DNA from 3 places in the Mesorhizobium sp. M0761 genome. Region 1 is predicted to be linked to each of the others. Evidence: predicted binding sites of a transcription regulator. Region 1 holds the regulator's gene; each other region holds the start of a gene.
The links. Region 1 encodes LexA, which represses DNA repair genes until DNA is damaged. Its sites were predicted from a motif close to TGTTCNNNNTGTGTTCNG; they were not measured.

Region 1 (10,051 bases):
ATAGTGAATAATGAATAGTGAATAGGATTAACGAGCTCTCGACTATAATCAAGCTGCTACTTACTACCTGCTATTACTACCTGCTATTCACTACTTACCATTCACCATTCACTCTCTTTCACCTTTTCGCAATCGGCACGTAGTCGCGTTCCGGGGCGCCGGTATAGAGCTGGCGCGGGCGGCCGATCTTCTGGTGCGGGTCCTCGATCATTTCCTTCCACTGCGCGATCCAGCCGACGGTGCGCGCGACCGCGAACAGTACGGTGAACATGGTGGTGGGGAAGCCCAGCGCCTTCAGCGTGATGCCGGAATAGAAATCGACGTTCGGATAGAGCTTCTTCTCGATGAAGTAGGAATCGGTCAGCGCGATCTTTTCCAGCTCCATGGCGATGTCGAGCAGCGGATCGTCCTTGATGCCGAGTTCGCCCAGCACCTCATGCGCCGTCTTCTGCATGATTTTCGCGCGAGGATCGTAGTTCTTGTAGACGCGATGGCCGAAGCCCATTAGCCGGAACGGATCGTTCTTGTCCTTGGCGCGGGCGATGAATTCCGGGATGTGGTCGACATGGCCGATCTCGCCCAGCATGTTGAGCGCCGCTTCGTTGGCGCCGCCATGCGCCGGGCCCCACAGGCAGGCGATGCCGGCGGCAATGCAGGCGAACGGATTGGCGCCCGACGAGCCGGCAAGGCGCACCGTCGAGGTCGAGGCGTTTTGTTCGTGGTCGGCATGCAGGATGAAGATGCGCTCCATGGCGCGCGCCAGCACCGGATTGATCTTGTATTCCTCGCACGGCACCGCAAAGCACATATGCAGGAAGTTGGCGGCGAAGTTCAGCTCGTTCTTCGGGTAAATGAAGGGCTGGCCGATATGGTATTTGTAGGCCATGGCTGCAATCGTCGGCATCTTGGCAATCAGCCGCATCGAGGCGACCATGCGCTGATACGGGTCCGAAATGTCGGTGGAGTCGTGATAGAAGGCCGACAGCGCGCCGACCACGCCGCACATCACAGCCATCGGATGCGCGTCGCGGCGGAAGCCGGTGAAGAAGCGCGACATCTGCTCGTGCACCATGGTGTGGCGCGTCACCCGGTAGTCGAAATCGTCCTTCTGTGCCTTGGTCGGCAGTTCGCCGTAGAGCAGGAGGTAGCAGACTTCGAGGAAGTCGCCATGCTCGGCCAGCTGGTCGATGGGATAGCCGCGGTGAAGCAGGATGCCGGCATCGCCGTCGATGAAGGTTATCGCCGACTCGCAGCTCGCCGTCGAAGTGAAGCCGGGATCGTAGGTGAAGGCGCCGGTGGTGTTGTAGAGCGCACCGATGTCGATGACGTCGGGCCCGACCGAGCCGCTCCGCACCTTGAATTCATGCGTCTTGCCGGCCAGTTCGAGCCTGGCAGTCGACGGGTGCGTCGTCTTGCTGCCGGTTTCCAGTCTCGTCGCAGCTTCGCTCATTCTCAAACTCCTTCATCTTCCTCATGCCGGCAAGGCAATTCCTGCAAACGACACGTCGAAATCACCGGAATGCGCGAACTCGCCACCGCATTTAGGAAGTGCGTGCCAGATTGGGCCAAGGCCTAATGTTGCACTGCGAAACCCGCCTTTCAATGCCAATCTTTTTGGGCCAGCTCGCTCCTAATCGATTTGATCCGCAATCCGCGCCAGGCTTTCCTCGCGGCCAAGCACGGCAAGCACGTCGAACACGCCGGGCGAGGTGCTGCGGCCGGTAAGGGCCGCCCGGAGCGGTTGGGCCACGGCGCCGAGCTTGTGGCCGCCGGCCGCTGCGAACTTGCGCACCGCGGCTTCAGCCGCGGCAGCCGACCAATCGCCCGAAACAGTCTGCAAAGCGGCATGTGCGCCGCGCAGGATCGCGCGCGCGTCGGCACTGAGCAGTGCTGCCGCCTTCTCGTCGATCGGCAGCGGCCGCTCGACGAACAGGAAGGCAGCGCCATCGGCCAGTTCCACCAGCGTCTTGGCGCGCTCTTTCAGGCCAGGCAAGGCGGCCAGCAGCTGCGCCTTCCTGGCGTCGTCGAGACGGGCGGCGATAGCAGATCCGCCTTCGAGGTATGGCAGAGTGGCGACGAAAATGTCGAACAGCTCGGTATCGGCCATCTTGCGCATATGCGCGCCGTTGATTGACTCGAGCTTGGCGAAGTCGAAGCGCGCCGCACCCTTGTTGACATCGCCGATGTCGAACCACGAAATCATGTCCTTGATCGACATGATCTCGTCGTCGCCATGGCTCCAGCCGAGCCTTGCCAGATAGTTGAGCAGTGCCTCGGGCAGATAGCCCATGGCGCGATAAGCCTCGACACCGAGTGCGCCGTGCCGCTTCGACAGCTTGGCGCCGTCGGCGCCGTGGATCAGCGGGATATGCGACATCGACGGGACGTCCCAGCCCATGGCGTTGTAGATCACCGTCTGGCGCGCGGCGTTGGTCAGATGGTCGTCGCCGCGGATGATGTGGGTGACGCCCATGTCATGGTCGTCGACGACGACGGCATGCATGTAGGTCGGATTGCCGTCCGAGCGCAGGATGATGAAATCGTCGAGGTCCTTGTTGGGGAAGCGCACCTCGCCCTGCACACGGTCGTGCACCACGGTTTCGCCCTCGGTCGGCGCCTTGATGCGGATGGCGCCCTTGACGCCGGGAGGCGCCTCCGAGGGGGCACGATCTCGCCACTGGCCGTTGTAGCGCGGCGGCAGGCCCTTGGCGCGTGCGGCCTCGCGCATCGCCTCGAGCTCGGCAGGCGTCTCGTAGCTGTAATAGGCCTTGCCCAGGCGCACCAGCTCCTCGGCCACCTCACGGTGGCGCGGCGCGCGCTCGAACTGCGATATGGCCTCACCGTCCCAGGAAAGGCCGAGCCAGGTCAGCCCATCCAGAATGGCCTGTGTCGCCGCCTCGTTGAAGCGTTCGCGGTCGGTGTCCTCGATGCGCAGCACCATCGTGCCGCCGGTGTGCTTGGCGTACAGCCAGTTGAACAGCGCCGTGCGCGCGCCGCCGATATGCAGATAGCCGGTGGGCGAGGGGGCAAAACGGGTGACGACCGTGTCGGACATGGAACTCTCGGAACCTTGGAAAGCGGAGCGTGATCGCGCGGACTTTCGCGCTTTGCGCGTTCATGTAGCATAGGGGGTCTGGGGCGCAAGGGGCAGACCCGATGGCTGGACGTGGCCGGGGCACGTCGGCAATTATCGGTTGCGTCAACTGGCGCTGGAGCCTTGTAGCACAAAATCTGTTCGCACCCTCCGCGCAACCTCGTTTGGCAGCAGCGTCAATGTCTGGGTTTCATTCGGCTGCAGCGCCCGTCACAGTGCCTGGAACATCGCTGCGACGGTGGTAGCCCCCTCTGACGAGCGGACATTTCTTCACGGATGCGGCACTGCCCGACACAACGCCGCCGTGACAGCGTTGGCTTGGTCACGCATATTGACCTTTCTGCAATCATTATCGTGAACACCGCAACTGTGTGCAGGCCGGTCTCGCCACGAAGGAGGCATGATTGAAAGAAGGACTACCGATGACCGAAAACGCCGACCATACGGAGGGTGATCCGTTCTACCATGGTACCCGGGCGGATTTGAAACCCGGGGATCTGCTGAGCGTCGGCCACCCTTCCAATTTCAGAGGTAAACCACTGTCATGGATCTATTTCACCCAGACACTGGAAGCCGCCATCTGGGGAGCAGAGCTTGCAACGGGTGACGGTCGTCAAAGGATTTACATCGTAAAGCCGACGGGGTTTTTTATGGATGACCCTAACCTGACCGACAAAAAATTTCCCGGTAATCCGACGAAATCCTACCGCTCCCGTGATCCGTTGCTCATCCTGGGTGAACTCGGTGAATGGCAGGGTCATACACCGGAACAATTGAAGGCAATGCACGATGGGCTTGCTCGCCTGAGAGCGGAGGGCCAGGATATGATTGAGGATTGAGCGTCCTTGCCAGGTGATGGTCGATTCCGGCGCGGTGGACGTGATCACGCGGACTTTCGCGCTTTGCGCGTTCATGTAGCATAGGGGTCTGGGGCGCAAGGGGCAGACCCGATGGCTGGACGTGGCCGGGGCACGAAGGAAGGCGAAGGCGCCGAGGCAAGCGTCAGCGAACGCTCGCTGTTTGCCGATAGTCCCTATGCCGAGCCGCTGCCCCTCGCGCTGCCTGAGCCGCATCCCGGCGTCGCGCCTGCGCTGCCCGGTCACGCGTTGCCGGCGCAAGTCACAGCGCCCGGATCTATCGCCCGTCTGCGCAGACGGCTTCGCCGTCCGTCATGGCCCGCGCTCCGCCGCAGCCTTGCCGTGGCCGCCAACACGGAGCTCGACCGGGGCGTCGCCTTCCTGCTGGTGCCGGTTTTCCTGGCGGCCGGCGTCATCATTTATTTCTCGCTGGCCGGCGAGCCCGGCTTTGCGCAGCCAATCGCCATTGTGGTGCTGGCGACATGTTGCGCCCTCGCCACGCGATCGCGGCCGAGGACGCATCTGTTCTGCATGGCCGCGATGCTGTGCGCGCTCGGCGTCGTCGCCGCCAAAGTCGAGACTTGGCGCGCCGGAACGCAGATGCTCGGCTCCGAGATTCAGACACGGCTGACCGGCCGCGTCGTCAGTCTCGAACAGATGGAAAGCGGCCGCATCAGGCTGACGCTCGATGTGGTTTCGACCGCTTACCCCGAGCTGCGCTACGCCCCGGAGCGGGTCAGGCTCTCGGCGCGGACCGTTCCCGCCGATATGACCGCCGGCTCCCTGATCACCGGCTATGCCAGGCTGTTGCCGCCGACCGGTCCGGTGCGGCCGGAGAGCTACGATTTCTCCTTCGACAGCTATTTCACCGGTATCGGCGGCAGCGGCTTCTTTCTCGGCAATCCGAAAACCATTGCTACGCAGGGACCGCCGCCGCTGACCGCGCGGCTCTCCTCGGCAATCGAGAACGCGCGCGAAAACATTGCCGACCATATCAGGGGCAAAATCGGCGGCGCCGAAGGCGAGATTGCCGCGGCGTTGATTGTCGGGGTGCGCGCCGGCATCCCGGACGAGGTCAACGAAGCGATGCGGCGCACCGGCATCTACCACATCATCTCCATCTCCGGCCTGCACATGGCGCTGGTTGCCGGCACCATCATGGCGTTGCTGCGTGGCGCCTTTGCGCTGTTTCCCGATTTCTCTTCGCGCCGCCCAGTCAAGAAATATGCAGCAGTGGCAGCACTCGTCTCCATCGCCGCCTATCTCGTCATTTCAGGCGTCGTGGTTGCCGCCGAGCGCAGCTTCATCATGCTGGCGGTCATGCTTGTCGCCGTGCTGTTTGATCGCGCCGCACTCACCATGCGCAATCTGGCGATCTCCGCCATTGCCGTCATCCTGGTGTCGCCGCACGAGGTGGTCGGTCCCAGCTTCCAGATGTCGTTTGCTGCCACCGCCGCCCTTGTCGGCGCCTATGCCGGCTGGGCCGATTACCGCGCCGACAAGGTGAGAACGCCGCCGGCAAAGCGCTCCTTCGTCGGCTTCCTGTCGCGAAAATTCGCGCTGGCCATGGGCGGCCTCGCCATGACCTCGATCATCGCCGGCAGTGCAACCTTGCTGTTCGCCATCTGGCATTTTGAGCGTGTGTCGCCGCTCAGCCTGATCGCCAATCTGGCCGTGATGCCGATTGTTTCGTTGATCGTCATGCCTTTTGCCGTGCTCAGCGCACTGGCGATGCCGTTCGGCGCCGACGGGCCGTTCCTCTATGTGATGGGCAAGGGTCTGATGGCGATGATCGCTATATCGGCCTGGATTTCCGAGCGCTCGCCGGTCGACGCCGTCGGGCTGATCTCCATCCGCTCGGTGCTGTTGGTGGCGGTCGCCCTCGTCATCGCCACCATGGCCACCACCTGGCTCAGGTTGGCGGCCGTGCCTTTCGCGCTGGCCGGCCTGTTGACGGTGCCGCAGGTGCTTACGCCCGACGTGCTCATATCCGAGGATGCGCATCTGGTGGCCATGCCGATCGGTGGCGGCGAACTCGCCCTCAACCGCGAACGCTCCAACGAATTCACCACGGACAATTGGAAACGGGCGCTGCGGGCCGAAACCATTATCCCACCTGAGATTTTCGAGTCAACAGATACGCGGTTCGATCTCGATCCGCTCGATCTGCCGCCCGGCTCGCCCTTCTATTGCACCGGCGATCTCTGTATCGCCCGGCACCCTTCCGGAGCCATTGTAGCGCTTGCGAAAGACCGCAAGACGGCGCGGCCGGCCTGTGCCTTCGCGAGCCTGATCGTCATCGATGACGCCACCGCCTACAATCCGTGCCGCGACCCGCTGGTGCTGGTCGTGACGAAGAAACAGCTGGCCCGCGACGGCAGCGCCGCCGTCTTCTTCGATCCGCAATCGGCAGCTGCAGCGCCAACCATCCGCTTCGCCGTCGACAAGCCGTATCGCCCCTGGCACGAGCAACGCCGCTTCTCCCGCGAAGCGCGCGGCCTGCCGCCTTACAACCAGCGTGAAAAGTACAAACCCAAGCCGGCTCAGTAGCGCCGGATCAATCCGACAAGCTTGCCCTGCACCTTCACCCTGTCCGGTCCAAAAATGCGGGTCTCGTAGGCCGGGTTGGCGGCTTCCAGGGCGATCGAGGCGCCCTTGCGGCGGAAGCGTTTCAGGGTCGCTTCCTCATCGTCGACCAACGCCACCACGATCTCGCCGGGGCTGGCTGTGTCGGCATTGCGGATGATGACCGTGTCGCCATCGAAAATGCCGGCCTCGATCATCGAATCGCCCTTGACCTCGAGCGCGTAGTGTTCACCGCCCATGATCATGTCGGGCGGCACCGAGATCGAATGGGTCTGATGCTGGATGGCGTCGATCGGCACACCGGCAGCAATGCGTCCCATCACCGGGATCGACACCGCCGAAACGGCGTCGTCATTGCCGGCCGACATCGAACGCGACGGCGAGCCCGGCTTGATCTGGCGACCGATACCGCCTTGGCCCATCGCGCCTTGTCCTTGGCCGCCTTGCCCTTGGCCGGTTTGACCAAGACTGCCCTGAATGACGCTCGGCGAAAACTTCCTCGCCGCATTGAGGCCTGGTGCGATCGAGTCGGGCAGCCGCAGCACTTCCAGCGCGCGCGCCCGGTTCGGCAGCCGGCGAATGAAACCGCGCTCCTCAAGCGCCGTGATCAGGCGGTGGATGCCGGACTTGGAGGCGAGGTCAAGCGCTTCCTTCATCTCATCGAAGGACGGCGGGATTCCGCTCTCCTTCAGGCGTTCATGGATGAACATCAGAAGCTCATGTTGTTTGCGCGTCAGCATCGCGGCCCCCAGGGGTTCTGAAACCAGAATCAGAAAAAACAAACCCAGAACAAACACTATCTGTTCCAGTTGTGTTCCGCAACCTTTTAAAGTTTAATGAATGTGTTGACGTTTTGTTCAGCGTGACGTTCGGCACCGCGAGCGGCGCTCGTAGTCGTTGGCCGGCAACGGGGTGAAACGAAGACAAAGTGCCCTGCGTCGTCGGCTACGATCGCCGCTTCCTTTTCGGACGGGGCTGCGCAGCATCCGCGCCGGGTTCACTCTGGGCATAGACCTGCAGCGTGTAGCCGATGTGAGCGGTCATCAGAGTTTTCGCACGTTCGACGTCGCGATCGAGGGCCGCTTCCATCAGGGCGGTATGGTGTTCGATCGCCACGGCGTCGCGCAGGGCCGCCACGGCCTTCCGGTGGCCATCCGTGCGGCCGGCGGCGGCGCGCAGCGTCGGGGCCAGACCCAGAAAGCGGTGATGGCGATGCAATTGGTCGGAAATCGTCGCATTGAAGCGCAGCAGCCAGCTGGATGTCGCGGCACTGAGCAGCGCCGCATGGAAGGCATCGTGTTTTTCGTACCACGCGTCGACCGCATCATCCGATGGATCGTCGAGAACAGACCCGCACCGTGAGAGACGATAGTGGGCGGCAACGACCGCGTCTTCCCACTCACGATCGCCCTCCTCGATCGATTCCACCAGCAGGGGCAGTTCGACCACCAGCCGCGCACGCGCCAAATCCTCGAGCTCCGCCCGAGAGACGGGAGCGACCGCAAACCCGCGGTTGCTGATGGCGGTCACAAGCCGTTCCGCCTCCAGCCGCGACAGCGCCTCGCGCAACGGCGTCCAGCCGATGCCGTAGGTGTTGCGCAGCGTGCTCAGCTTCAACGGCGCGGCAGGCGCCAGCCGGGTCGCAAGAATATCGCGCCTGAGCAGGCGATAGGCCGCTTCCGTCTTCGAGGTCTGCTCGTCATCCAGCATCGTGATCCATCAGACATAAACGCTCGGCGGATCATTATATATCAAAGCCTTTCAATGGGTGAATTATATATAATGTTTGACAGTTCAAGGGCGACCACTCAAGATCGCCGGCATGTTTGGGCGGCAGGCTCCGCCGCGCGCGTTTGTCCATGGAGGGGCGCCGGATCATGAGCACGACACCCGATCTCGCTACAATCGAAGCAATGGATGCCGCCGATCCGCTGCGCTCCATGCGCGAACGCTTTGTCTTGCCGCAAGGCGTGATTTATCTCGACGGCAATTCCCTGGGCGCCGCGTCAGCGGTCGTCTTCAGCGAACTGCAGCAGGCCGCCACGCAGGAATGGGCGCACGACCTCATTCGCGCCTGGAACACCGCCGGCTGGTTCAACATGCCGGTGGAACTCGGAGATCAGCTCGGGCGACTGATCGGCGCGGCTGATGGGCAGACGGTGGTCTGCGACACAACCTCGATCAACATCTACAAGCTGCTGCACGCAGCGCTCGGCATGCGGCCGGATCGGTCGGTCATCGTTGCCGAGGGCGACAGTTTCCCGACCGACCTCTACATGGCCGAAGGCGTCGCCTCGACCCGGCCGGGAACGCGGCTGCGGCTGGAGGGCGTCGACGCGGCCGCAATCGAGGAGCTGATCGACGACAGCGTTGCCGTCATCCTGGTCAACCACGTCAACTACAAATCCGGCCAGTTGCGCGACATGGCGGCGCTGACGCGCAAGGCACATGACGCCGGCGCGCTGATCATCTGGGATCTCTGCCACACGGCCGGCGCCTTGCCGGTCGAACTTGACCGTGCCAATGCCGATTTCGCCGTCGGCTGCACCTACAAATACCTCAATGGCGGCCCGGGCTCGCCAGCCTTCATCTACGCGGCCGAGCGCCACCATGACGATGCCCACCAGCCGCTCAGCGGCTGGTGGGGCCATGCGCGGCCCTTTGCCTTCGAGCAGGGCTTTGCCGTCGGCAGCGGCATTCGCCGCTTCCTGTGCGGAACGCAGCCGGTGCTGTCGATGCGGGCGCTCAAGGGCGCGCTCGATATCTGGAACGACGTCGATATGGCGGCGGTGCGCAGAAAAAGCATCGCGCTGACCGACCTGTTTATCCAGCTCGTCGAAGCCAGATGCGGCGCCTACGGGCTTGAACTGGAAAGTCCTCGCGACGGCAGCCAGCGCGGCAGCCAGGTGTCGTTCCTCCATCCGCATGGCTATCAGGTGATGCGCGCGCTGATCGAGCGCGGCGTGATCGGCGATTTCCGGGCGCCGTCGACCATCCGTTTCGGCTTCACGCCGCTCTATGTCGGATATGGCGATGTCTGGCAGGCGGTCGAAGTCCTGGAGGATATTCTGCGCACCGGCGCCTGGCAGGACGCCCGCTTCGCGGTGAAGACCGCGGTCACCTGAGGAACTAGAGCAATTTCAGGAAAAGTGTGAAGCGGTTTTCCGTCCGCAATTGCGTCAAATCAAAGAGCTAGAGCATTTCGCCGTTTACGTTAAACGGTGAAATGCTCTAGAGCCGGGTGCGGACCGTCCAGAGCTCCGGAAACAGCACAACCTCCAGCATCTTCTTCAGATAGGAGGCGCCTGAGGTGCCGCCCGTGCCGCGCTTCAAGCCGATGATGCGCTCGACCGTGGTGACGTGGTTGAAGCGCCAGCGGCGGAAGTAATCCTCGAAGTCGACCAGCTTCTCGGCCAGTTCGTAGAGCATCCAGTAGCGCTGCGGGTCGCGGTAGACGGTTTGCCAGGCAGCCAGCACGTCTTCGTTCTCGACGCGCGTCTCGCGCCAGTCCGTG
Region 2 (10,051 bases), on a different contig from region 1:
GAAGTCGCCGAACGGCACCATCCGTAACATTCTCGGCGGCACCATTTTCCGCGAACCGATCATCATGAAGAACGTGCCGCGTCTGGTGCCGGGATGGACCAAGCCGATCATCGTCGGCCGTCATGCTTTCGGCGACCAGTATCGCGCCACCGACTTCCGCTTCCCCGGCAAGGGCAAGCTGACCATCAAGTTCGTCGGCGAGGACGGCAAGGTGATCGAGCACGACGTATACGACGCACCCGGCGCCGGTGTTGCCATGGCGATGTACAATCTCGACGACTCCATCCGCGAATTCGCCCGCGCCTCGCTGAATTACGGCCTGCTGCGCAATTATCCGGTTTATCTCTCGACCAAGAACACCATCCTCAAAGCCTATGACGGCCGCTTCAAGGACATTTTCCAGGAGGTCTACGAGGCTGAATTCGAGGCCGAGTTCAAGGCGAAGAAGCTGTGGTACGAGCACCGGCTGATCGACGACATGGTGGCCTCCGCCCTGAAATGGTCTGGCGGCTATGTCTGGGCCTGCAAGAATTATGACGGCGACGTCCAGTCCGACACGGTGGCGCAAGGTTTTGGCTCGCTCGGCCTGATGACCTCCGTGCTGATGACGCCGGACGGCAAGACGGTGGAAGCGGAGGCCGCGCACGGCACAGTGACGCGCCACTATCGCCAGCACCAGAAGGGCGAGGAAACCTCGACCAATTCGATCGCCTCGATCTTCGCCTGGACGCGCGGCCTCGCCCACCGCGCCAAGCTCGACGATAATGCCGAGTTGAAGCGATTTGCCGACACGCTGGAGAAGGTCTGCATCCAGACGGTTGAGAGCGGCTTCATGACCAAGGACCTGTCGCTCTTGATCGGTCCCGACCAACCATGGCTGTCGACCACCGGCTTCCTCGACAAGATCGACGAGAATTTGCAGAAGGCGATGGCGTAAGCCGGCAGCCATGGCCAAGCCGGTCGTCTACGGGGCGGACTACAGCGTCTATGTGCGCATCGTCCGCCTCGTGCTGGCGGAAAAAGGCATCGACTACGACCTTGTGCCGGTCGATGTCTTTGCCGCCGAGGGCACTCCCGCCTGGTACTTCGAGCATCACCCTTTCGGCCGCATTCCGGCCGTCGAGCATGACGGGTTTCGCCTGTTCGAAACCAGCGCAATCGCCCGCTATGTCGACGAGGCGTTCGACGGCCCGGCACTGCAGCCAAAAGACGCCCGCACCCGCGCAACGATGAACCAGATCATCGGCATGCTCGACGCCTATGCCTACAGATCGATGGTCTGGGACGTCGCCGTCGAGCGGCTTGAGAAGGAAGCGCCAGACGAGGCACTGGTCGCCAACGGGCTGCGCCAGGCGGAAACGGTGCTGCGGGTGCTCACCGCACTCAAGCCTCCCGGGCCGTGGCTGCTCGGCGACCAGCTGACGCTGGTCGACCTGCATGCGGCATCCATCATCGCCTATTTCGTCAAGGTCGCCGACGGGCAAAAGCTGCTTGCGGCGTTCGCCGACATCCAGGCCTGGTGGGAGGGCATCGCAAAACGTCCGAGCCTGGCGGCGGGCTGATATGGGTTCGGGCCATGGCTGAGCCATCTCGCCAGGACGCGCTCACCGTCGCCAGAATTGTCAGGGTCAACCACGCCGGTGAGTTCGGTGCGATCAGGATCTATTCGGCGCAGATTCTTGTCGCCAGGCGCTTATGGCCGGATTGCGTGCCATCCTTGTCGGAGATGCTTGGGCACGAGCGCACGCATTGCGCTGCGTTCCGCGCCGCCATGCCGGCGCGGCGGTCGCGACCGTGCCGGGTGATGCAGTTCTGGAGCTGGGGTGGCTGGGTGCTGGGTTTTGTCACCGCCCTGCTCGGTCCGCAAGGCATCTGGGCCTGCACGGCGGCGGTTGAAGCGGCGGTGCATCGCCATCTGGACGATCAGCTGTTTTTCCTCGCCAATCGCGACCACGACTTGCACGGCATCATCCTGGCGATCCGCGAGGAAGAGCTCGCCCATCTCCATCACGCCGAAGAGCAGCTGAAATCGCCCGGCCCGGCGCTGAACTTTTTACGGTCGCTGATTTCGATCGCCACGGACGTGCTGATCTGGCTGTCCACCTGGGGCGATTCCAGCAGAATGACGCGCGCCCTGAAAGCGGCGAAAAAGAACTAGCTAGACGGACCGTCTAAGAGCTGATTGCAGGCTTGCCACTATCAGCCACAGAATGGCAAGCACGGCGGCGAAGGCCGGAAAGCCGCACACGAACCAGATACGACATAGGGTGGCTTTCAGGCTGCCTCCAGCGCCGCCCTCACCGCGGCGATCGCATCATTGGCCTTCGAGGCGTCCGGGCCGCCGGCTTGCGCCATGTCGGGCCGTCCGCCACCGCCCTGCCCGCCCAATGCGGCCGAGGCAACGCGCACAAGATCGACAGCGCTGAAGCGGCCGACGAGATCGTCCGTCACTGCGACCACGACGCTTGCCTTGTTGTCTTCGCCCGCACCGACGAAGACGACGACGCCTGAGCCGAGCGAAGTCTTGCCGGCATCGGCCAGCGGCTTCAAATCCTTCGGCGACACGCCGGAAACCGCTTTGCCGAGGAAGCCGATACCGGCGACGGTTTCGGTGGTGGCCGGAGCATCGGCCGCGGCACCACCGCCCAGCGCGAGTTTCTTGCGGGCTTCGCTCAGTTCCTTCTCGAGCTTCTTGCGTTCCTCGAGCAGCGCCTCGACACGCGCCGGCACGTCGGCCGGCGAAATCTTCAACACAGCCGCCGTCGCCTTCAGGCGCCTGTCCTGCTCGTCGAGATATTTTCGTGCGGCTTCGCCGGTCAGCGCCTCGATGCGGCGCACGCCGGCGGCGACCGCGCTGTCGGAGACAACGCGAACCAGACCAATATCGCCGGTCGCCCGGACATGGGTGCCACCGCAGAGCTCGACCGAATAGGGCCGGTTGGCCTTGGCGCCATGCACGCCGGTGCCCATCGAAACGACACGCACCTCGTCACCATATTTCTCGCCGAACAGCGCCATGGCGCCTTCGGCGATGGCGTCGTCGACCGACATCAGGCGCGTCGTCACCGGGCTGTTCTGGACGACGATTTCGTTGGCCATGCGCTCGACCTCTTCGAGGTCTTCGGCCGAGATCGGCTTGTTGTGCGAGATGTCGAAGCGCAGGCGCTCGGGCGCGACCAGCGAACCTTTCTGCGCGACATGGGTGCCCAGCACCTCGCGCAGCGCCTCGTGGATCAGATGCGTTGCCGAATGATTGGCGCGCAGCCGGGTGCGGCGCGCATGGTCAACCTTCAGCTCGACGGCTGCACCTGGCTTGACCGTGCCGTTCGTCACCTTGCCCAGGTGCACGAACAGGCCGTCGGCCTTTTTCTGCGTGTCGGAAACCTCGATCGAGAAACCTTCGCCGGAGATGATACCGGTGTCGCCCATCTGGCCGCCGGACTCGCCATAGAACGGCGTCTGGTTGACGACCACCGCCACCGCGTCGCCCTTGATCGCGCTGTCGACGGTCTTGCCGTCCTTGACCAGCGCCTGGATGAGGCCTTCCGCCTGTTCGGTCTCGTAGCCGAGGAATTCGGTGGCGCCGGCCTTCTCGCGTACAGAAAACCAGATGGTCTCGGTGGCCGCGTCGCCGGAGCCAGCCCAATGCTTGCGCGCTTCGGCCTTCTGCTGCTCCATCGCATGGGTGAATCCGGCAAGGTCGACCGAGATGTTGCGCTGGCGCAGTGCGTCCTGCGTCAGATCGAGCGGGAAGCCGTACGTGTCATAGAGCTTGAACGCGGTCTCGCCATCCAGCATATCGCCGGCGTGCAGCGTATCCGTCGCCTCCGAGAGCAGGCCGAGGCCGCGCACCAGCGTCTTGCGGAACCTGGTCTCCTCGAGCTTCAGCGTCTCGGTGATCAGCTGTTCGCCGCGCAGCAGTTCGGGATAGGCCTGGCCCATCTCGCGCACCAGCGCCGGCACCAGTTTCCACATCAACGGCTCCTTGGCGCCGAGCAACTGCGCATGGCGCATGGCGCGGCGCATGATGCGGCGCAGCACATAGCCGCGGCCTTCGTTCGACGGCAGCACGCCGTCGGCAACCAGGAAGGAGGACGAGCGCAGATGGTCGGCAATGACGCGGAAGGAGGCGACCGTCTCCTTGTCCGGGCCCTGCCCGAGCGCCGATGACGCCGCATCGATCAGGTGGCGGAACAGGTCGGTCTCGAAGACGCTCTCCACCCCTTGCAGGATGGACGCCATGCGCTCCAGGCCCATGCCGGTGTCGATCGACGGCCGCGGCAGGTCGATGCGCTCATCCTTGGTGACCTGCTCATATTGCATGAACACCAGGTTCCAGAATTCAAGGAAGCGGTCGCCATCCTCCTCCGGGCTGCCGGGAGGGCCGCCCCAGATGTGCTCGCCACGGTCGATGAAGATTTCCGAGCACGGCCCGCACGGTCCGGTGTCGCCCATAGCCCAGAAATTGTCGGAGGTCGGGATGCGGATGATGCGGTCGTCGGAGAAACCGGCGATCTTCTTCCAGAAGCCGGCCGCCTCGTCATCGGTGTGATAGACGGTGACCAGCAGCTTGTCCTTGTTCAGGCCGAACTCCTTGGTAATCAGGTTCCAGGCCAATTCGATGGCGCGCTCCTTGAAATAGTCGCCGAAGGAGAAATTGCCGAGCATTTCGAAAAAAGTCAGGTGGCGCGCGGTGTAGCCGACATTGTCGAGGTCGTTGTGCTTGCCGCCGGCGCGGACGCTTTTCTGCGCGGTGGTGGCGCGCGAATAGGACCGCTTCTCCAGGCCGGTAAAGACGTTCTTGAACTGCACCATGCCGGCATTGGTGAACATCAGCGTCGGGTCGTTGCGCGGCACCAGCGGGCTCGAGGCCACGACCTCGTGGCCCTCCTTGCGGAAATAGTCGAGGAATGTCGACCGGATCTCGTTCACGCCACTCATGACTGCTGCCTTTTCGCGAAAACCGCCGGCACGGCCGGCGGACACTGGTCTCTGCTTTTTAGAAGATTGACTTGGCCTTTTAGCGGGCACGCCCCACCCTGTCCAGAAACACGGAATTGGGCCATCCCGGCAACTGCCAAGCCGGCTTCACGCTGCCCAAAAACGAAAACCGCCGGCGCGAAGGCCGGCGGTTTGAAACGCAATACTAAAGAACTCGGTTACTTAATCATCGGATAATAGACTGGATTTTTATGGCCGAACTCTGGCCGTGCCCTACATGGCGCCGGATTCTTCCTCGAAGCCGTCGTCGCTTTCGCCGCGCTCGGGGCCGCCATTTTCAAGAAATTTCTCGGCGATCAGCCCGGCATTCTGCCGCAGCGCAAGTTCGATCTCACGCGCCGTGTCGGGATTGTCGCGCAGGAACAGTTTGGCGTTTTCGCGACCTTGGCCGAGACGCTGCGAATTGTAGGAGAACCAGGCGCCGGACTTCTCGACCACGCCGGCCTTGACGCCGAGATCGACCAGTTCGCCGGTCTTGGAGACGCCCTCGCCATACATGATGTCGAATTCGACCACCTTGAAGGGCGGCGCCAGCTTGTTCTTGACGACCTTGACGCGGGTCTGGTTGCCGACGACCTCGTCGCGGTCCTTGACCGAGCCGATGCGGCGGATGTCGAGGCGCACCGAAGCGTAGAATTTCAGCGCGTTGCCGCCGGTCGTGGTTTCGGGCGAACCGAACATGACGCCGATCTTCATGCGGATCTGGTTGATGAAGATGACCATGGTGTTGGAGCGCGAGATCGAGGCGGTCAGCTTGCGCAGCGCCTGGCTCATCAGACGCGCCTGAAGACCGGGCAGAGAATCGCCCATCTCGCCTTCGATTTCGGCGCGCGGCGTCAGCGCCGCCACCGAATCGACGACCAGCACGTCGATGGCGCCTGAACGCACCAGCGTGTCGCATATTTCTAGCGCCTGCTCGCCGGTGTCCGGCTGCGAGATCAAGAGGTTTTCCAGATCGACGCCGAGCTTGCGGGCATAGACCGGATCGAGTGCGTGCTCGGCATCGACGAAGGCGCAGATACCGCCTTTCTTCTGGGCTTCGGCAACTGTGTGCAGCGCCAGTGTCGTCTTGCCCGAGCTTTCCGGCCCGTAGATCTCGACGATGCGGCCGCGCGGCAGGCCGCCGACGCCAAGCGCGATGTCGAGGCCCAGCGATCCGGTCGGCACGGTTTCGATCTCGACGACCTGCTCGTTGGCGCCAAGCCGCATGATCGAGCCCTTGCCGAAGGCGCGCTCGATTTGCGACAGCGCCGCGTCCAGAGCCTTTGATTTGTCCACCGCTTTGTCCTCTACAAGCCGCAAAGAATTCTGAGCCATGATACATCACCCCTTGGTCGTCAATGAAGGCCGGACAATCCGTAATCCCTGCCCATTTTGTACTACTTTTGTTCTCGTTTGGCAAGAGGGGTCAAATATCTGAAAAGCAATCTTTATCCGGATTTGTTCTTTTTTTGTCTCACGCCTTCGTTTCCGGATGTATCCACCATTGGGCCAGACGCTCCGGCTGTTTCGATCGGCCGAATCGCCGGCTTGCCTGCGAAGCTCCGCCGCACAGCGTAGCGCTTGTGCGGCTCGAATAACAAAGGTCATATCGCCGGCATGGTGAAATCAGCAAAGATACTGGCGGTGGGCGGCGCCCATATCGATCGCCGCGGCCAGGTGTCGGGCACGTACGTGCCCGCGGCGTCCAACCCCGGCACGATGCGCGAGGATGTCGGCGGCGGCGTATTCAACGCGCTGCGCAGCCTGGTGCGGCGCGGCGTCTCGGCCTCGCTTTTGTCGGTGCGCGGCGGCGATGCCTCGGCCGAGACGGTTGCGCGCGCCATCGCCGACTCCGGCATTGCCGACCTGTCGGCGGTTTTCCTCGACCGCACGACGCCGAGCTACACGGCGCTGATCGATCGCGACGGTGAGCTGATCACCGGCTTTGCCGATATGGCGCTCTACGATTTGGCGTTCCCCAAGCAGATCCGCCGCTCCAAGGTGCGCGAGGTGGTCGCCGAGGCCGATGCGGTGCTCTGCGACGCCAATCTGTCATCAACGGCGCTGGAGCGGCTGGTGGGGCTCGCCGCCGGCAAGCCGGTGTTCGCCATTGCCATTTCGCCGGCCAAGGTGGTGCGGATGATACCGGTGCTGAAGGAGCTCGCGCAGGTCTTCATGAACCGGCGCGAGGCCATGGTGCTGGCCGGCGTCGATGCCAATGCCACCGAGCGCGAGACCATCGACGGACTGCGCTGCAGCGGCCTCACCAGTGGCGTGGTGACGGCGGGCGATGGCCCGGTGCTGGGATTCGACGAAGCCGGCGCCTTCTCTATCCTGCCGCCGGCGCCGAGAAAAGTCGCCGACGTCACCGGCGCCGGCGACGCGCTGGCCGGCGCCACCATCGCTGCTCTGCTGCGCGGCCTGCCCCTGCGCCGGGCATTGCGCGAGGGCGTTGCCGCCGCCACGCTGGCCATTGAAAGCGCCGACGCGGTTCCGGCCTTTACGGCCGCGACCTTCACCGAGGCACTGGCTCTTGTGCCCGACGCACAGGAAATGGCATGAGGGCGGCCAATTGCCATTGCCGGAGCGCGACGTCCAAGCGGACGCGCGGATCTCCGGATCGGAGACCATCATGACACCGCAAAGCGCCCGCCCCTTCATCGACATCCACGCGCCCGTGGCCGAGGCGCTCGCCGCTGGCCGCCCCGTCGTGGCGCTGGAAAGCACCATCATCACCCATGGCATGCCTTACCCCGACAATGGCGCCATGGCCGCCAATGTCGAAAAGATCATCCTCGACAATGGCGCGGTGCCGGCGACGATCGCCGTGGTTGCCGGCCGCATCAAGATCGGGCTGTCCGACGGCGAGCGCGAGTCGCTGGCGATGACCGGCGACGCCATGAAGCTGTCGCGCGCCGATCTCGGCTTTGCGGTGGCGCAAGGCCGCACCGGCGGCACCACGGTCGCCGCCACCATGATCGCCGCTGACATGGTCGGGATAAAGGTGTTCGCCACCGGCGGCATTGGCGGCGTCCACAAGGGCGCGGAAAAGAGCTTCGACATCTCGGCCGATCTCGACGAGTTGGCGCGCACGCCGGTCATCGTCGTCTCGGCCGGCGCCAAGGCGATCCTCGACATCGAAAAGACGCTGGAAGTGCTGGAGACGCGCGGCGTGCCGGTGATTGGCCATGGCTGCGAGACGGTGCCGGCCTTCTGGTCGCGGCATTCGCCGTTCCGCGCGCCGCTGACCCTGCACAGACCGGAAGAGATCGCGCATTTCTACAAGACCAGGGCGGCACTTGGCCTGGTCGGCGGCATGCTGATCGCCAACCCGGTGCCGCAGGACGATGAAATCCCGGCCGACGAGATGGCCGGCTATATCGAGGCCGCGCAGAAGGCGGCGGAAGTGCAGAATGTGACCGGAAAGGCGGTGACGCCGTTCCTGTTGGGCAAAATCCTCGAACTGACCGGCGGCCGGAGCTTGAAGACCAACATCGCGCTGGTCGAGAACAATGCGCGGTTGGCGGCGAGGATTGCGAAGGCGCTGTAGGATCGCCTACGTCGGCGGGACAGCACCCCCCTGGCCTGCCGGCCATCTCCCCCGCAAGGAGGGAGATTAACAGCTTAGCCGCAGGCTCCCATTTTCAACGTTGGTGATTGGCGAAGGCCAATGTGACAACTGATCTCCCCCTTGCGGGGGAGATGTCCGGCAGGACAGAGGGGGGTGGGAAGAAACGCGGCGGTCCCGGTTCACTTCCCCGCCCGGCGTCCCGCCTCATACGCCCGGCGCGCCCACACCCTCATCTCGTCAGGATCATCAAGCGCGTTGTCGGGAATGCTCCAGTACGGCATCGCAACCAGCTTGCCGTGGCGGGTGCCGGTATAGGTCCATTGCTTGCAGCCGGCGGCTTCGAAGTCGGACGCGCTTTGCTCGTCAGCCTTGAGCAGCAATTCGCCGCGCAGCACGATGGCGACGATGACGCCGTCGAAATAGATACCCTTGCCGCCGAACAGTTTTCGGATACTGACCGGGCCGAGGCCTTCGAACAGCTCTTCGATGCGTTCATTGTCCATGCCGCAATCATGTCACCGGGCTTGCCACGGCTGCAATCAAAAACCATGCTGGCAAGTTGAGAGTCATCCGTCGGAGTTTTGTCATGCCGCTGCTGCTCAAGGGATCCTGCCGCTGCGATGCCGTCCATTTCGAGGTGGAGAGCAACACGCCGGTGCCGTTCATGCTGTGCTACTGCTCGATCTGCCGCAAGCAGCAGGGCGGCGGCGGCTTCGCCATCAATCTCGGCGCCGATTACAAGACGCTGAAAATCAAGGGCAAGCGCAATCTCGGCGTCTACCAGGCCGAGATCGCGGACGACGAGCATCCAAAGTGTGAGATTTCGACGGGCGAGCGCAATTTCTGCAAGAAGTGCGGTTCGGCGCTCTGGCTCTACGATCCGACATGGCCGGACCTGGTCCACCCCTTCGCCTCGGCAATCGACAGCGAGTTGCCGAAGCCGCCGGAGAAGGTGCATCTGATGTTGAAATACAAGGCGAGTTGGGTCGAGCCGGTGATCGGCAAGAAGGACAATGCGTTCGACGTCTATCCCGAGGAATCCATCGCCGACTGGCATAAACGGACGAAGATGTGGGTGAAGTGAGGCTCGGAGCGCGACTTCCGATAGTCAGCGCTGCCCCTCATCCGGCCCTTCGGGCCGTTCGTCATTCGAAAAGCCAAGCAATTGGCTTTTCGCCCGCTGCGCGGACCATTTCCTCACCTCCCCGTGAACGGGGAGAAGGAAGATCAGGCCGAAGCGCGCGCCTCAGCCAGCGCCTTCAGGTCGGCGGGCTTCAGTTCGACGGATTCGCCGCAGCCGCAGGCCGAACTCTGGTTCGGGTTGTGGAAGGTGAAGCCGGTGCGCAGCGTGGTCTGCTCGAAATCCATCTCGGTGCCGAACAGGAAAAGGGCAGCCTCGGGCGCGACATAGACATGCGCGCCGTCGCGTTCGATATGGTCGTCCTTGGTATTGGGCTCGGTCACCAGGTCGACCGTGTATTCCATGCCGGCGCAGCC
Region 3 (10,051 bases), on a different contig from region 1:
CGGCCGACAGGACACCGGACTGCGCCATCGCCACCTTCTGGATGCCCGGCTCCTGCGAGGTCTCCGTCATCTGCTCGATCTGATGCGAGATCTGCATGATCCTCTCGAGCGGACGCCGCAATTGCGCCAGCCGCTCGGTAAGTTGTTGGCCGATCGACGAGGTGTTGTTGAGAAGGTCGATGACCGGGCCGCTGAGCAGATAGCCGGCAACGCCGAAGACGCAGATCGACAGCACGACCAACATTGTCGCCGAAACCACTTCCGGAATGCCGCGCTTGCGCAGGAAGCGCACGATCGGTGTCAGCGTCAGCGTCAGCAGGAAGGCGAGGATGACCGGCATGAAGAAAGCACGCGCGAAATACAGCGCGTAGATGGCCATGAACAGGAAGATCCCGATGAGCAGCGAACGCATCAGATGCGTGTCGGCACGCGCCACAACTCTCGCCTCTTCGGTCTCGGCAAGGCCAGCACCCAAAGCGGCGGGTTCGGCTTTCATGATTTTCCCTCAGCGGCGCACCGCAATTGGTGCTTTCCCCTGACGGAAACGCCTCTGCAAGCCCAAGGTTCCGTTAGCCGGCAAGGCCCTCAATCCGGGCCGCCCGTCGCTCAGGCGGCTGGCGCTGCGACGGCGACGCCGGGCTTGGCGGTCTCCTTGCGTACGATCGGCGCCACCTTGGTGCCGTACAGTTCGATCGCCTTCATGATCTTGGCGTGCGGCATGGCGCCGATCGCCATCTGCAGCAGGAAGCGGTCATTGTTGAAGATCTTGTGCTGGGCGACGATCTTTTCCGCCACCTGCTCCGGATCGCCGACGAACAGCGCGCCGTTCGGACCACGCGACTGATCGAAATGCGCCCGCGAGGTCGGGCCCCAGCCGCGCTCGCGGCCGATGCGGTTCATCACTTCGGCCTGCGGGCCATAGAAATCGTCGGCCGCCTGTTCAGTGGTGCCGGCGATGAAGCCGTGCACATTGATGCTGGTGGCAAGGCCCGAGGGGTCGGTACCGGCCCGCCTTGCGGCATCGCGATAAATGTCGAACAGCGGTGCAAACCGCGCCGGCTCGCCGCCGATGATGGCCAGTGCCAGCGGCAAACCGAGCACGCCCGCGCGCGCCGCAGATTGCGGCGTTCCACCTATTGCGATCCAGATCGGCAATTTGTCCTGCAGCGGCCGCGGATAGACGCCGCGGTCGTTGATCGGCGCGCGCAGATTGCCGGACCAGGTAACTTTGACGCCGTCACGTATGGCCAGCAGCAAATCGAGCTTTTCGGCGAACAGCTCGTCATAGTCCTCGAGATTGTAGCCGAACAGCGGGAAGGATTCGATGAACGAACCGCGCCCGGCCATGATCTCGGCCCGGCCGCCCGACAAAAGGTCGAGCGTTGCGAACTGCTGGAAGACGCGAACCGGATCGTCGGAGGACAGCACGGTGACCGCGCTGGTCAGCTTGATGCGCTTGGTGCGTTCGGCGGCAGCGGCCAGCGCCACCACCGGCGCGGACGCGGCATAGTCGGGGCGGTGATGTTCGCCCAGACCAAAGACGTCGAGGCCAACCTGGTCAGCCAGCTCGACCTCCTCGATCAGATTGCGCAGCCGCTGATGCGGGCCGATCGCGCCGGGGCCGGGCTCCGGGCTGACGTCGGCGAAAGTGTAGAGACCGAGTTCCATGGCATGTCATCCAAATGTTCTGATTTGCCGCTAGAGGTAGCGTCGAGCCGCCCCGGCCGCCAGAGGGGCGGATAGTGAACAGTGCATGTCGGTTTCGGCCGGCTTTGTTTCAGGGAAAACGCGTCTCCCGGCTGCAACAGCATAAACTTTCATGGCTGGCATACCGTTTTGGCGCTTGAACTCTCGGTTTTCGCGCGTATGTAAGCGTCGCGAATTGACTTCAGGGAAGTGGACTTGGCTATCTACAGGGAAAAAGACATTTTCGAGCGGCGCAATGCCGCGAACGAGGCAAAGAAGGCGCTTCTGGAGCGCTTCAAGTCAAAGCCGGCGGCTGATGATCCTGCGGTTCTGGCCAAACAGGCCGAACGCAAGGCGATTCTTGAGGCTCGCGAGATACGCGAAGCCGAAAAGGCCAGGCTGAAGCAGGAAAAGCTGGCACGCGAGGCGGTCGAGAAGGCCGAGCGCGAGGCAGCAGCCGAAGCGGCGCGTATTGCGGCCGAAGAGGCAGCGCAGGCTGAAGCGAAGATCAAGGAAGCCGAAGAAAACGAGCGCATTGCCCGTTTGCTGGCCGACGAAGCCGAACGCAAGGCCAAGCGCGACGCACGCTATGCGGCCCGCAAGCAGCGTACCGGCAGGACGCCTCCGGGCTTCTCCGCCCGCTAACGCTTCGATCGAAACGATCGGACATCAGGGTCGCCTTCCAGCGGCCCTGAATGTGTTTGTGCGTCGATTTCCTTGGTTGCTTTGCTCAGGCGGCGAGCTTCAGCCCCATAATGCCGCAGACGATGAGCGCAATGCAGGCGAGCCGGATGGCCGTCGCCGGCTCGCCCAGCAGCCAGATGCCAAGCAGCGCCGTGCCGACCGTGCCGATGCCGGTCCACACCGCATAGGCCGTCCCGACAGGCAGCGTCTTGAGCGCCAGGCCGAGCAACCCCAGGCTGATGATCATCGAGGCGACAGTGAGCACCGTCGGCAGCGGCTTCGAGAAGCCGTCGGTGTATTTGAGGCCGATCGCCCAGCCGATTTCGAACAGACCAGCGAAGAACAGAAAAATCCACGACATCGGGATGCACTCCTTCCATGAGGATGGCGGGGCGTCCCGGCCGGACTTTTGAGAAAGGCGCGAGGTCGTCCTCGCCGCTTCGGTATAAGCGGCTGCGCCGGTCCGATCAACAAAACGCCGGCAGCATCGTTCATGCCGCCGGCGTCAAAATCTGCGCCGAAACGGTTTGCCCGGATCTCAACCGTCCCAAGATATTGACGACCTAAGGCGGGCTTACTTTTCCTTGAGCCTCATCGCCTTCACGGGCGGCGCCTTCAGCGCCGGAGCCGCGGCGGGCTTCTTGGCGTCTTTTTTCGGCTTGCGAGCTTCCTTGCCCGCCTTCATCGCACCTTTAGCCATGATTCGTTCCTCCAGTTGCTGGGAGGCCAAGTGAAACAAGAGAAACGCCGGACTGCAAGGGGGCGGGCGTCCGTCGCCGGCGCCGGCGGGCCGCTTTCAACCGGTTTTCTAATTTGCTCGTAAACCATTCCGGTCCGTGCCATGGTTGCCTTCGCACTGCAGCATCGGCCATGCCTTCGCCCGGCGATGATCAGGAAGTGCGGTCAGGACGACAATGCGAATCCGCATCGGCAGCGAGATGAGTTTCGATTTTCCGCAGGAAACGCCGCTGATCGCGATGCTCAACGTCCACTACTCCAGGGCCTCCGATCTCGAGCGCCCGGATTTCCTGACCTCCAACCCGCCGGTGCCGATCCAGAGCTACCGCGACAGTTTCGGCAATTGGTGCAACCGTTTCGTCGCCCCGCCCGGTCGCTTCACCTTCGGCACCGATTCGGTAGTCCGCGACCCCGGCACGTTCGAGATGGGCGACCTGATGGCCTGGCAGCACGAGGTGCGCGATCTGCCGTCGGACACATTGCTCTTCCTGTTGCCGAGCCGCTTTTGCGAGAGCGATCTGCTGGCCAGCGAAGCCTGGCGGCTGTTCGGGCATACGCCGCTTGGCATTGCGCGCGTCCAGGCGGTCTGCGACTTCGTCCACAACCATATCGTCTTCAGCTACGGCAATGCGCGGCCGACCCGCACCGCGGCGGAAGCCTATCGCGAGCAAAGCGGCGTCTGCCGTGACTTTGCCCACCTCGCCGTCACCTTCTGCCGTGCGCTAAACATCCCGACCCGCTACTGCACCGGCTACATCAGCGACATCGGCCTGCCCAAACCTTGGGCGAGCATGGATTTCGCAGCCTGGATGGAGGTCTATCTCGGTGGCCGCTGGCATGTCTTTGACCCGCGCAACAATTCGCCACGCATCGGCCGCATCCTGATCGCGTCGGGTCGCGACGCCGCCGACGTGCCGCTGACCCACATCTTCGGACCGGGCACGCTGGCTGGTTTCAAGGTGTGGACGGACGAGATCATCGAATAGGGGCGTCTTTCCGCAAGCTGCCTACAAGACCCTGAACGACCGGGCGATTCGTGCGTTGTGATGCCTGTGGAGCTCGGCGGCAGGGGCGTTACATCAGGTTCCTTGGAGGGACAGCATGGCAGCACATGGCGGGTCGAAGACGGTCATCTACGCGGCGCTCGCCGGTAATCTCGCTATTGCTGTGACCAAATTCGTCGCCGCCTTCTTCACCGGCAGCTCGGCGATGCTGTCGGAAGGCGTGCACTCGCTGGTGGATACCGGCAATGGCGGGCTGCTGCTCTACGGCATGCACCGCGCCGCCCGCCCGCCGGACCGCACGCATCCGCTCGGCCATGGCCGCGAGCTGTATTTCTGGAGCTTCATTGTCGCCCTGCTCGTATTCGCGCTCGGCGCCGGCGTGTCCTTCTATGAAGGCGTCGTCCACATCATGGCGCCTGAGCCGGTCGCCAATCCCAAAATCAACTACATCGTGCTGGGCCTCTCAATGCTGTTCGAGGGCAGCTCCTGGTACGTGGCGCTGAAGGAGTTCCGCCAGCAGAAGGGCAAGCAAGGCTGGCTGCAGGCCGTGCAATCGAGCAAGGATCCGAGCGTCTACACGATCCTGTTCGAGGACAGCGCCGCCCTGCTCGGTCTGTTCGTCGCCTTCGCCGGCATATTGGCGGCCGAACTCCTCGACATGCCCGAACTCGACGGCGTCGCCTCGATCGGCATCGCGATGATCCTCGGCGCCACCGCCATCTTTCTGGCGCGCGAAAGCAAGGGATTGCTCATCGGTGAGCCGGCCTCGCCGGAAGTGCAGGCCAAGGTGCTGACCATCGCCCAGCAGGATCCGGCAGTGCAGCGGGCCAACGGCGTTCTCACCGTCCATCTCGGCCCGCAACAGATCGTCGCTGGGCTGAGCATCGAATTCGAGGACCATCTGACGGCGCCTGAGATCGAAGCCTGTGTCGAGCGCATCGAGGCGCTCTTGAAAAAAGAAATGCCGGAGATCACCAGACTGTTCGTCAAGCCGCAGACGACCGGAACCTGGGAGCACCGGCGCAAGCAGGTCGAGGCGGCGTCGGACTAGTTCCGGACCAGCAGTCCACCGTTGGCGCCATCGCCTGGTCCCGCTAAGATCACCCGACGGATTTCGGAGAATCAACGATGAAAATCGATGGTGGGTGCCATTGCGGCGCCATAACTTATGAAGCAGACGTCGACCCGGAAAAGACCTCTATCTGTCATTGCACCGACTGCCAGCAACTGACCGGTACCGCCTTTCGTGTCACTGTTCCCGCGCCTGAGGATCATTATAGGATCACCAAGGGAACACCGAAGGTTTATATCAAGACGGGATCGAGCGGCGCCAAGCGTGCCCAGGCGTTCTGCGGCGACTGCGGTTCGCATCTTTACGCAACGTCGGTTGGCGACGGGCCGAAGGTCTATGGGATCAGGGCGGGGACCGCGCGGCAACGCGAGGATCTCGTTCCGACCCAACAGAAATGGCACCGATCGGCCCTGCACTGGCTTCCGGAATTCGAGGGCGTAAGCATCGTAGAGGCGCAGTAGCACCTGCCTCCCGGTTAAACGCGGCCCAAACCAGCCAATAATGTGCTAGGCTAGCCATCAAACGGATGGCGGGGGATAGCAATGTCGGAAACGGACAAAGTGTTTGCCGGCTCGATTCCGGAAAACTACGACCGCTACATGGTGCCGCTGATCTTCGAGCCGTTCGCCGCGGATTTGGCACGACGGGCAGCGTCCTTGTCGCCCGGCGCCGTCCTGGAAGTCGCCGCCGGCACCGGCGTTGTCACCCGCGCATTGGCTCCAAAACTGTCTCCCGGCGCAAGCTATGTCGTGACCGACCTCAACCAGCCTATGCTCGACTACGCGGCCTCGCGACAAGCTCCCGACAGTCGTATACAATGGCGTCAGGCGGATGCTCTGGCGCTGCCGTTCGAAGATGCGGCTTTCGATCTCGTTTGCTGTCAGTTCGGCGCGATGTTCTTTCCCGACCGAGCCGCCGGCTATCGCGAAGCAAAGCGGGTCCTGAAGACCGGCGGCCATTTCCTGTTCAACGTGTGGGATCGCATCGAAGAGAATGTATTCGCCAATGATGTGACGAATGCTCTTGCGGAGATTTTTCCGAACGATCCGCCCCGCTTTCTCGCCCGCACGCCGCACGGCTACAATGACATTGCATTGATCCGCGGCGAGTTGGAAGCCGCAGGTTTCTCCCGTGTGGTGATCGACACGAGGGCCGAACAAAGCCGTGCCTCCTCGCCGCGCCTTCCGGCGGTTGCCTATTGCCAGGGAACTCCGCTTCGCAACGAAATCGAGGCTAGAGGAAAACTGGAAGCCGCAACCGATCACGCCGCGTCCGTGATTGCAGCCAGACACGGCAGCGGCGAGGTTGCGGCCAAGATCCAGGCGCACGTGATCGTGGCTACGGTCTAATGCATGGCGCCCAGAAGTGTGCCGCGGTTCTGGGACAACGACATGCATCAAAACAAAGACTTTTAAAGCGCGTCGTATGAATCCGTTCAGCGCGACGCGCTTTAATCGTCGCCTTCGACGACACGCAGCCTGAGCTGCCCCGTCTTGGAATCCGCCACCCGCACCCCGGCTTCGTCCTTGGCGGGTCCGCCACCGCGCACTTCGGCTTCGCTTTCGCCAAACTCCAGCGCTTCGATCTTTTGGCCGCGCTTGGTCACCTTCGACGTCGACACCAGTATCTCGTCGATATCCTTGGCCGACTGGCCAAAATGCGTCTGCAACCGGCGCACGCGTTCGTCGACGCGCGCGACGTCTTCCATCAGCCGGATCACCTCGCCCTGGATCAGATGCGCCTGTTCGCGCATGCGGGCGTCCTTGAGGATGGCCTGGATGACCTGGATCGACAGCATCAAAAGCGACGGCGAGACGATGATGACACGCGCCCGGTGCGCCTTCTGGACCACGGCGTCAAAATTCTCGTGGATTTCGGCGAACACCGATTCCGACGGCACGAACATGAAGGCGGTGTCCTGCGTCTCGCCCTGGATCAGGTATTTTTCCGAGATATCGCGGACGTGAATTTCGATGTCGCGGCGGAAAGCCTGGGCCGCGATCTTCTGTTGTTCGGCGCCATCGGCGGCGCGGATGGCGTTCCAGGCTTCCAGCGGAAACTTGGCGTCGATGGCAAGCTGCGGCGCACCGTTCGGCATCCTGACCAGGCAGTCGGGACGGCTGCCGTTTGACAGCGTTGCCTGGAACTCGTAGGCGCCCATCGGAAGGCCGTCGGCGACGATCGCCTCCATGCGCGACTGGCCGAAGGCGCCGCGCGTCTGCTTGTTGGACAGGATCGCCTGCAATTGCACGACCTGGCCGGCCAGCGACTGAATGTTGCCTTGCGCGGTGTCGATGACCGCCAGCCGTTCCTGCAGTTTGGCGAGGCTCTCATGCGTCGATTTGGTCTGTTCGGTCATGGTTTGACCGAGCCTGCCGGTCATGGCGTCGAGGCGCTGGCCGATCGACTGGTTGAGTTCGGCCTGCCTTGCGCCGAACACGTCGGCGATGGCGCCCATGCGGCCCTGCATCTCGGCCTGGCTTTGCAAAATGCCGGCCATCCGCGCCTCGGCGTCGCGGGCGTGGTCGGCAGCTTCCGCCGCGGCGATGGTGCGCGCCTTGGCCGATCGCCACAGCGCCACGACAAGCGCCAGGAACAGGCCGAGAAACACCAGCGCGCCGATGGCCAGTGCATGGCCGAGCGTGATCGTCGTAGCGCCAAGCCGGGCAACGGGTTCGGAAAGGATGGTGCTCAGGTCGTTCATCCCGCCAGCATAGCCGATTCGCAGACCTGGCACAGATCAAAACGTGAACGAGACCGATTCGCACCGGTTGACGCTTCTCCTGCGACGTTTTAGGTGAGGCGCCATGTCGATCAAGCCGCTCATCATCCTTCCCGATCCTATCCTGCGCCAGGTTTCCAAACCGGTCGAACGCGTCGACGCGCCTTTGCGCAAACTGGCCGACGACATGCTGGCGACGATGTATGATGCGCCGGGCATCGGCTTGGCCGCAATCCAGATCGGCGAGCCGCTGCGCATGCTGGTCATCGACCTCGCCAAGGAAGACGAGCCGCCGGCGCCGCATGTCTTCATCAATCCCGAAATCCTCGAAAGCGCCGACGCTCGCTCGGTCTACGAGGAAGGCTGCCTGTCGATCCCGGACTATTACGCCGAGGTCGAGCGTCCCGCCTCGGTGCGCGTGAAATATCTCGACCGCGACGGCAAGCTGCAGGAGATCGAGGCCGAGGGCCTGATGGCGACCTGCCTGCAGCACGAGATCGACCATCTCAACGGTGTGCTGTTCATCGACCACATCTCGAAGCTGAAGCGCGACATGGTGGTCAAGAAGTTCAAGAAGCTCGCCAAGGACAAGGCGCCGGGCAAGCTGGTGGGATAGGGAAGATGCCGCTTCGCGTCATCTTCATGGGCACGCCGGAGTTTTCGGTGCCGGTGCTGCGCGCGATTGCCGAGGCCGGGCACGAGATAGCAGCCGTCTACACCCAGCCGCCGCGCGCCGCGGGCCGCCGCGGGCTGGAGCTGACACCGTCGCCGGTGCAGCGCGAGGCTGAGCGGCTGGGCATCGAAGTGCGCACGCCGCTGTCGCTGAAGGGCGAGGCCGAGCAAGCTGCTTTCCAGGCGTTGCGTGCCGATGTCGCGGTCGTCGTCGCGTATGGTTTGCTGTTGCCGAAGGCTATTCTGGAGGCTCCGCGCCTCGGCTGCCTCAACGGCCACGCCTCGCTTTTGCCGCGTTGGCGTGGTGCAGCTCCCATCCAGCGCGCCATTATGGCCGGCGACGTCGAGACCGGCATGATGGTGATGCGCATGGAAGAGGGCCTGGACACCGGTCCGGTGGCACTGGTTGAAAAATGCGCCATAGAGCCCGATATGACGGCCGGCGATCTGCACGACCGCTTGATGAATATTGCTGCCACGCTGATGGTGGAAGCGCTGTCCCGATTGGAGACAAATACCCTGGCATCGACTTTGCAGGCGGCTGACGGGGTGACCTACGCCAGGAAAATCGATAAGTCGGAGACACGTGTGGACTGGACGCGCCCGGCTGCGGAGGTCCACAATCACATTCGCGGGCTGTCGCCATTCCCCGGCGCCTGGTGCGAGGCCGACATCGGCGGCCGCACGGAACGGCTGAAACTGCTTCGCTCGACGCTTTCTGAAGGTACGCTTTTTGAAAGCATGGGCGAGTCGGGAGGAATTCTCGATGACCGGCTGACGGTCGCCTGCGGGTCGGGCGCGGTCAGGCTGGTCGAAGTTCAACGGGCGGGCGGAAAGCCTGCTGCCGCGAAGGAGTTTCTGCGCGGGGCCAAGATCGAAAAAGGAATGAAGTTCTCATGAGCATGATGTCGATACGCGGCGCGACGCCGCGGGACCGCGAGGCCATACGTCTGGTCGAGGAACACGCATTCGGCCAGCAGGCGGAGGCCGGGCTGGTCGACGCTCTGGTCACCGGCGGCGACGCCGTTGTCGAACTGGTGGCGGAAGAAGACGGCCAGGTGGTCGGCCACATCCTGTTTTCCAGGCTGTTCGTCCAGAACGGCGGCAAGCAGTTCGCAGCCGTGGCGCTGGCGCCGTTGGCGGTGGAACCTTCGTTCCACGGCTCGGGCATTGGCGGTGCGCTGATCCGCGAGGCGCATATCCGCCTCAGGGATGGCGGCGAGACGCTCGCCGTTGTGTTGGGCGATCCGGCCTATTACGGCCGCTTCGGCTACAATCATGCGCGGGCCGAAAAGTTCGAGAGCGAATATCAGGGCGAAGCGCTGCAGGCGCTGGCCTGGGGTGACGCACCCGAAAAAGGCAAACTGGTCTACGCCCAGGCCTTTACCGCACTCGCCGCCTGAACGAAGGGTGTATGCCGCGTTTTCGTCTCGATATCGAATATGACGGCAGCCTCTTCGCCGGCTGGCAACA

Region 2: recA (recombinase RecA) is a predicted target of LexA. The motif match lies at 6,377-6,394, and genes of this name have one in related genera.
Region 3: NKI32_RS03495 (DNA recombination protein RmuC) is a predicted target of LexA. The motif match lies at 7,921-7,938, and genes of this name have one in related genera.

Annotation. Positions count from the first base shown of each region.
Region 1 covers NZ_JAMYPF010000018.1:11,515-21,565, forward strand. The annotation lists gene gltA (citrate synthase) at 119-1,450, opposite strand; gene gltX (glutamate--tRNA ligase) at 1,631-3,055, opposite strand; gene arr (NAD(+)--rifampin ADP-ribosyltransferase) at 3,517-3,933, shown strand; gene NKI32_RS24425 (ComEC/Rec2 family competence protein) at 4,045-6,501, shown strand; gene lexA (transcriptional repressor LexA) at 6,495-7,277, opposite strand; gene NKI32_RS24435 (GntR family transcriptional regulator) at 7,483-8,247, opposite strand; gene kynU (kynureninase) at 8,415-9,662, shown strand; gene kynA (tryptophan 2,3-dioxygenase) at 9,769-10,051, opposite strand, start outside.
Region 2 covers NZ_JAMYPF010000004.1:214,831-224,881, reverse strand. The annotation lists gene NKI32_RS08735 (NADP-dependent isocitrate dehydrogenase) at 1-937, shown strand, start outside; gene NKI32_RS08730 (glutathione S-transferase family protein) at 948-1,562, shown strand; gene NKI32_RS08725 (demethoxyubiquinone hydroxylase family protein) at 1,577-2,158, shown strand; gene alaS (alanine--tRNA ligase) at 2,275-4,941, opposite strand; gene recA (recombinase RecA) at 5,215-6,318, opposite strand; gene NKI32_RS08710 (carbohydrate kinase family protein) at 6,601-7,545, shown strand; gene NKI32_RS08705 (pseudouridine-5'-phosphate glycosidase) at 7,616-8,533, shown strand; gene NKI32_RS08700 (TfoX/Sxy family protein) at 8,734-9,057, opposite strand; gene NKI32_RS08695 (GFA family protein) at 9,141-9,638, shown strand; gene sufA (Fe-S cluster assembly scaffold SufA) at 9,782-10,051, opposite strand, start outside.
Region 3 covers NZ_JAMYPF010000002.1:126,584-136,634, forward strand. The annotation lists gene NKI32_RS03450 (AI-2E family transporter) at 1-496, opposite strand, end outside; gene NKI32_RS03455 (LLM class flavin-dependent oxidoreductase) at 607-1,668, opposite strand; gene NKI32_RS03460 (DUF6481 family protein) at 1,903-2,331, shown strand; gene sugE (quaternary ammonium compound efflux SMR transporter SugE) at 2,417-2,731, opposite strand; gene NKI32_RS03470 (hypothetical protein) at 2,945-3,070, opposite strand; gene NKI32_RS03475 (transglutaminase-like domain-containing protein) at 3,285-4,094, shown strand; gene NKI32_RS03480 (cation diffusion facilitator family transporter) at 4,210-5,163, shown strand; gene NKI32_RS03485 (GFA family protein) at 5,241-5,645, shown strand; gene NKI32_RS03490 (class I SAM-dependent methyltransferase) at 5,727-6,533, shown strand; gene NKI32_RS03495 (DNA recombination protein RmuC) at 6,635-7,888, opposite strand; gene def (peptide deformylase) at 7,992-8,522, shown strand; gene fmt (methionyl-tRNA formyltransferase) at 8,528-9,478, shown strand; gene NKI32_RS03510 (GNAT family N-acetyltransferase) at 9,475-9,981, shown strand; gene truA (tRNA pseudouridine(38-40) synthase TruA) at 9,993-10,051, shown strand, end outside.